3 regions of the Anoxybacillus sp. TBDG-1 genome follow, and region 2 is predicted to be linked to each of the others. Evidence: predicted binding sites of a transcription regulator. Region 2 holds the regulator's gene; each other region holds the start of a gene.

Region 1 (2,269 bases), on a different contig from region 2:
CCATCATTGTATAAACTTCCCGGACGTGGATGCAAAGTGCGAATGAGTTCCCACACGCGCTGTAAATCTGCTAACTCCACACCTAGTTTCGCTTTTACTTCTTTCCATTTTTTATTGACAAACGGCTCGAAATACCCCGTCACAATCGTCTCTGCTAGCTCATCTCTTTGTGGAAGACGAATGAGTTGCAAATATAAACAATGCGATAAATTCTCTGCTCCTACCCCAGCAGGATCAAGTGAACGTAACATATGAAGTGCTCGTGACACAATCGTTTCTTCTAGCTGAAGATGGCAAGCTGCCTCTGCAATTGTTGTATGCAAATAACCATATTCATCAAGTGACGCAATTAAATAATCAAGTGCTCTTCTCTCTTTATCACATATATACATTCCGACAAGTTGAGCATGCAAATAAGAAGCGAGCGAACGATTAAAAACGCTTACATTTTCAATATCATGTTTCTGATCCGTTCGTTCTCGTCGCTTACTTACTGTTCGTTTTCGTTTGCGTAACTTGATAAATGGATTTTCAAGCGCCTGTTCATGTAAAAGCGATTGTAGCTCTAACGTCGAATATTGCAACAATTCAATCGCTTGTACAAGCTCTCTTGTCAACGCAACTTTTAGCTCTTGCCTTTGCGTTAATTGCATCTCCATTCATGCCATCTCCCTTCATCCTCATTTTATCATCTCTGCAAGGGAGAGACGATAAAAACATATTGGATGTTTTTTCTACTATGCATATGCACCGACGGCATGTTATCATTCTTATCGAACAAGCGAGCAAGCCTCGCAAAATTTATCCATTCGTCCGGTGCGGCTCACCGGACTTTATTTTTTATGTAAAAAACCCTGCTTGTTATACAAGCAGGGTTTCATAACGCCCTCGGCAGGATTCGAACCCACGCTAAGAGAACCGGAATCTCTCGTGCTATCCACTACACTACGAGGGCATAACGATAAATGCACTTACCATTATAGTGAAGAAGAAAAAAAAATGCAATAGCGGTGGCGTTTAAAATTTCGGAAAGCGGAAACGATGAAAGAAGGGATGCAGAAGAAAAAAGGCGAATACATATAAGTAAAAGGTATTTCATTTGACCTTTATTGACCTTTTTTGTATGATAAAAGTACATAAAAAAACGAATGATCGGAGGAGGAAAAGTATGAACTTAATTCCTACAGTTATTGAACAAACGAGCCGTGGAGAACGAGCATATGACATTTATTCTCGCCTGTTAAAAGACCGCATTATTATTTTGGGAAGCCCGATTGACGATCATGTTGCGAACTCAATCGTTTCTCAGCTTTTATTTTTAGCTGCCGAAGATCCTGAAAAAGACATTTCCCTTTACATTAACAGCCCTGGTGGATCAATTACAGCAGGCATGGCAATTTACGATACAATGCAATTTATTAAACCAGACGTATCGACGATTTGTATCGGTATGGCCGCTTCTATGGGCGCATTTTTACTCGCAGCGGGCGCCAAAGGAAAACGTTTTGCATTGCCAAATAGCGAAATTATGATTCATCAGCCGCTTGGTGGCGTACAAGGTCAAGCAACAGAAATTGAAATTGCAGCGAAACGTATTTTATTCTTGCGCGACAAATTAAACCGCATCTTATCTGAAAATACAGGTCAACCAATCGAAGTCATCGAGCGCGATACAGATCGCGACAACTTTATGACAGCAGAAAAAGCAAAAGAATACGGTTTAATTGACCGCGTATTAACACGCGTCGATGAAAAATAAAACAAGGCGGGAAAACCGCCTTATTTTATTATGATTCTTGTTCAACATATTGAACGAGCTTATTTAACGCTTCTTGTTCATCTGATCCATTCGCATAAATGGTAATGACAGCTCCTGAATGAATCGCTAAGCTCATTAATCCCATAATGCTTTTCGCATTCACTTTTTTACCGTCTTTTTCAATGTAAATATCAGCTGAAAAACGGTTCGCTTCTTGAACAAACAACGCTGCTGGACGCGCTTGCAACCCTGTTTTTAACCGTACTTCCACTTGTTTTTCTACCATCATGCATTCCTCCCATGGTTTATAAAGATTTATGAAAATCAATAGGCTGACCGGCACGAAGTCGTTCAGCAATTTCATCTAATTTGCGCAGACGATGGTTAATGCCAGATTTGCTAATTTTCCCGCCAGAAACCATTTCTCCGAGCTCTTTTAGCGTCACATCTTGATACTCAATGCGCAATTTCGCAATTTCACGAAGTTTTTCTGGCAGTTGATCGAGCCCA
Region 2 (2,269 bases):
CTGATTGATTGCAGGAATAATTTGATTCATTTGTTGCGTTAACACAAGACCCGGCAAATGCATCATAACAGATGCGCGCAGTCCTGTTCCGACATTTGTAGGGCAACTAGTTAAATATCCGTATTTTTCATCAAAAGCATAGTCGACATGTTGTTCAATCCAGTCATCTAAAGTGTTAGCCATTTTTAACGCTTCTTTTAATTGAAAACCTGCAAACAAACATTGAATGCGAATATGATCTTCCTCATTGATCATAATGCTTGCTTCTTCTTGTTCCGATAATAAACATGCACCAAATGTACAATCTTCAGCTAAATGAGGACTAATTAAATGTTTTTCGACTAACACACGCTTTTCAATCGATTGTAATTCATTCATTTTTAATAAGAAAAAGGGACCGATATGACCGAGACGTCTTTGTGAAAACAACTGTTCAAACAATTGAACAATTTGTATGGCCTCTTCATTTGTAAATACGGTCGGAAATGAGTATTGTTTCATATTTCTCGCTAAACGGATACGGCTACTTAACACAATATCAGAATCCGATCCCTCTTCGTTCATCCATGGACTGAGAGCGCGTTGGAAAAACAAATGTTCATTCATGTAATGAAGCGCCCCCTTCCGTATTTAATTTTGCTTCGAGTTCTCGAATTTGATCACGCACTTCAGCAGCTTTCTCAAATTGTTCTTTAGCAATAAGCTCCTGTAACATTTGTTTTAAATGACCGATTTGCTTACGGACGTACAATGTCCCCCCCACTCGCTTGGGAATTTTTCCTTCATGTGCTACATGTCCTCCATGTAACTTCCGAAAAATAGGTGGTAAATAGTTGCGAAATGTTTCATAGCAACTTGCACAACCAAAGCGACCAACTTTTACAAATTGGGCATATGTCATTTTGCAACGCTCGCATTGTAATATATGTTCATCGTGAAAAGGGCGAGCTTTTGGTTCTTTTAGTGATGCATCCATATTTAATAGTCCTGCAATTAAATTATTGATTGAAAAAGCACCTTGGTGTGGGAACATAAACATTTCACCTTTTTCGTGGGCGCATTGCTCACAAAGATGAATTTCTGTTTTTTCTCCATTAACAATTTTAGTGAAATGAAGCGTTGCCGGTCGTTGATTACACTCTTGACATATCAAAACATTCACCCTCTCTACATATACTTTAACGATGTCAGCATCGCTTTTAATATGCGCGCACGTAGCTCATCACGATGAGGAAGGTCAAGAGATAGAACCGTGCGATCAATAATGTTTAACATCATATTCGCTTCTCGTTTTGAAATTACCTTTTCATCTAATAAGCGTTGAATAATATGTTCTCCATTTGTTTGGCTAATTCGGTCTTGAACAAGCGACAATAAATGATCAATAAGCTGAGAGGCACTTTGGGTTTTTACTTTCATGATGCGGATATAGCCACCGCCACCTCGCTTACTCTCAACAATGTACCCTCTTTCTAATGTAAAGCGTGTATTAATGACATAGTTAATTTGAGAAGGAACACACTGAAACTTGTCTGCAATTTCGCTTCGTTTAATCTCAACGATATCTTTTCCGCTCATATTTAATACTTGCTTTAAATATTGCTCAATGACATCAGAGATATTCCTCACATAATCCCTCCTCTGTCAGTTGACTTTGACTATATTTGACTTTAATTTTAATATATACGGAATTCTGCAAAAATGCAAGGATTCCCTTCTTTTTCTCATATATTTTACCCATTGCATTTATTCAATAAAACAAAAAGACCAAGACAATTTTTCGTCTTGGTCTTTTTGTTTGCTCGGCAACGTCCTACTCTCGCAGGCGGTGTCCCGCCAACTACCATCGGCGCTGGAGAGCTTAACTTCCGTGTTCGGGATGGGAACGGGTGTGACCTCTCCGCCATCGTCACCGAGCAATATATCGAAGGATGATTCCTTCAAAACTAGATAACAGGCTGGACAGTCGCCTTCGCTTTTCGCGATGTCTAGCTCCGAACGAACATCCTCCTACGCCCTCGCTTTTTCCGTTCGACGTGCACGCACGTCTTCGTCAAAAGCTTTCGGCTCCGTCGGATGTTTTCTTGACTACGTCAAGAACCGTTCTCCGCTTTTCGCGATGTCTAGCTTCGGCTCCTAGCCCCTCGAATGGCTTCAGTCCTGCTGTGGCGGCAACAGCCTCCTCGCAGGCCTTTCGCCTTCTTCGTGGCTGAACAGTCGCCTTCGCTTTTCTTATGTGTTTAGTTAAGTCCTCGATCGATTAGTATCC
Region 3 (2,269 bases), on a different contig from region 2:
TAGTACAATGTATACATGATAAGTTAAAGGAGGCACAAAAATGAAAGTGAGTTCCATCCCGATCGATTTAGAGCGTCTATTTGAATCAATGTGTCGCTCATTTGCGGTCATTTTATTTCGTCCAGATACAACCGTATTATGGGCAAACGATGCGTTTCTTCAAGCGATGGGCTACACGGAGCAACAATTGCTCGGTTTATCCCACCGTCAATTTTGTCTTCCAGAATACACAAACAGCTACGAGTATACACAATTTTGGGATCGCCTAAAAAACAAACAGCCGTTTTACGGAACGGTGCAACGCGTCACACGCGACGGCAAACATATATGGCTCGAGGCGCTTTACGCTCCGGTATTAGATGAACAAGGACAAGTGCAAGCGATCTTTAAACTCGCCACCGATGTCACCGACCGTCACCAAACGTTAAATGAAGAGTTTGCAAGTTTACTTGAAGAAATGAACGCGAGCACGAGCGATATTCAACAAACGGCCCGCTTAATCAACAATCACGTCAAACAGTTGAGTGAAAAAGCGGAAAAAGTAAGCAAAAGCACAGAGGAAATTCAAGGCGTCATTTCGTTCGTAAAAGACATCGCGATGCAATCAAATTTGCTCGGATTAAACGCTGCCATCGAAGCAGCCCGCGCTGGCGAACACGGTCGCGGCTTTGCGATCGTCGCAGAAGAAGTGCGCAAAATGGCGGAAAAAAGCAAACATTCCGCCGAAGACATTTCAGAACAGCTTAATCATATTACAGGCTCGGTGTTGGAGATGGTTCATATGCTCGAAGAAGTCGCTGAAAAAATAAACAATAGCGCCGAAGCGATCGACGAACTTCATCAAGTACAACAACATATGGTGAAAATTACAGATAAATTGACGAAACTTTTATAACTGCCCATTGCGGCAGTTTTTTTTGTCCTAAAAAATTTTTAAAAAAGGTCTTGAAAGTCAAAAAAGGTCAAATTATAATAAAGTCAGAAAGGTCAAATATAGTCAAGATCAAAAAAGGAGGTTGGTGCCTATGATGTGCCAAGTATGTAAACAAAAACAAGCAAACATCTTTTTACATGTGCAAGTCAACAACGAAAAACAACAATTACACCTTTGCGAGGCGTGCTATGAAAAACAAAAACAACAATTAAAAGTTCCAGCAGGATTCCACTTTGATCGTTTTGATCAATTGTTCTCCGACTTCTTCGCACCGCTTGCTGAAAGTTTCCACGCCCAACAACAAGAACAACAACCGAAACGAAACGGATTGCTTGACCAATTCGGTCGCAACTTAACGCAATTAGCGAAAGCAGGATTGATCGATCCTGTCATCGGACGAGAAAAAGAAATTGAACGCGTCATCGAAATTTTAAATCGTCGCAATAAAAACAATCCGGTGTTAATCGGTGAGCCGGGCGTTGGGAAAACGGCGATCGTCGAAGGGTTGGCGCTCAAAATTGTCGAAGGAGCCGTGCCTGCCAAACTATTAAACAAAGAAGTGTACGTGCTTGACGTCGCTTCGTTAGTTGCAAACACAGGCATTCGCGGTCAATTTGAAGAGCGAATGAAACAACTTATTGCCGAATTGCAACAACGGAAAAACGTCATTTTGTTCATTGACGAAATTCATTTACTTGTCGGTGCTGGTTCGGCAGAAGGTTCAATGGATGCAAGCAACATTTTAAAACCGACGCTTGCCCGCGGTGAATTACAAATCATCGGCGCAACAACGTTAAAAGAATATCGCAAAATTGAAAAAGACGCTGCGCTTGAACGTCGCTTCCAGCCTGTCATCGTCCACGAACCAACAATCGAACAAGCGATCAACATTTTAAAAGGCATTCAGCCAAAATATGAACAATTCCATCAAGTAAAATATACAGATGAAGCGATTCACGCCTGCGTCACGTTGTCACATCGCTACATTCAAGACCGTTTCCTTCCTGACAAAGCGATTGACTTGTTAGACGAAGCTGGTTCGAAAGTGAGCTTACAAACAACGCCAACAAATAAAGAAGCCATCGAACAACGTCTCGAACAAATAAGAAAAGAAAAAGAAAAAGCCGCGCAAGAAGAAAACTACGAACTTGCGGCGAAATTGCGCACAGAAGAATTGCAGCTTGAAAAACAATTACAACAAAACGGACAACCAGAACAACCTGTCGTCGATGTCATTCACATTCAACAAATCATTGAAGAAAAAACAGGCATTCCAGTTGGAAAATTACAATCCGATGAACAAGCAAAAATGAAACATTTAGAAGAAAACTTAGC

What was found. The regulator CtsR, encoded in region 2, represses protease genes until heat stress. The targets are predictions, from matches to a motif close to ATGGTCAATAAAGGTCAAACA.
Region 1: clpP (ATP-dependent Clp endopeptidase proteolytic subunit ClpP) is a predicted target of CtsR. The motif match lies at 1,097-1,117, and genes of this name have one in related genera.
Region 3: ACYQY7_RS07070 (ATP-dependent Clp protease ATP-binding subunit) is a predicted target of CtsR. The motif match lies at 949-969, and genes of this name have one in related genera.

What each region holds. Positions count from the first base shown of each region.
Region 1 is NZ_JBTZSY010000023.1:30,891-33,159, reverse strand. It holds gene rpoN (RNA polymerase factor sigma-54) at 1-659, opposite strand, end outside; tRNA gene ACYQY7_RS08505 (tRNA-Arg) at 884-955, opposite strand; gene clpP (ATP-dependent Clp endopeptidase proteolytic subunit ClpP) at 1,124-1,759, shown strand; gene ACYQY7_RS08495 (HPr family phosphocarrier protein) at 1,788-2,045, opposite strand; gene whiA (DNA-binding protein WhiA) at 2,065-2,269, opposite strand, start outside.
Region 2 is NZ_JBTZSY010000015.1:1-2,269, reverse strand. It holds gene ACYQY7_RS06280 (protein arginine kinase) at 1-606, opposite strand, end outside; gene ACYQY7_RS06275 (UvrB/UvrC motif-containing protein) at 599-1,153, opposite strand; gene ACYQY7_RS06270 (CtsR family transcriptional regulator) at 1,168-1,578, opposite strand; rRNA gene rrf (5S ribosomal RNA) at 1,801-1,917, opposite strand.
Region 3 is NZ_JBTZSY010000017.1:37,887-40,155, reverse strand. It holds gene ACYQY7_RS07080 (sensor histidine kinase) at 1-3, shown strand, start outside; gene ACYQY7_RS07075 (methyl-accepting chemotaxis protein) at 41-895, shown strand; gene ACYQY7_RS07070 (ATP-dependent Clp protease ATP-binding subunit) at 1,026-2,269, shown strand, end outside.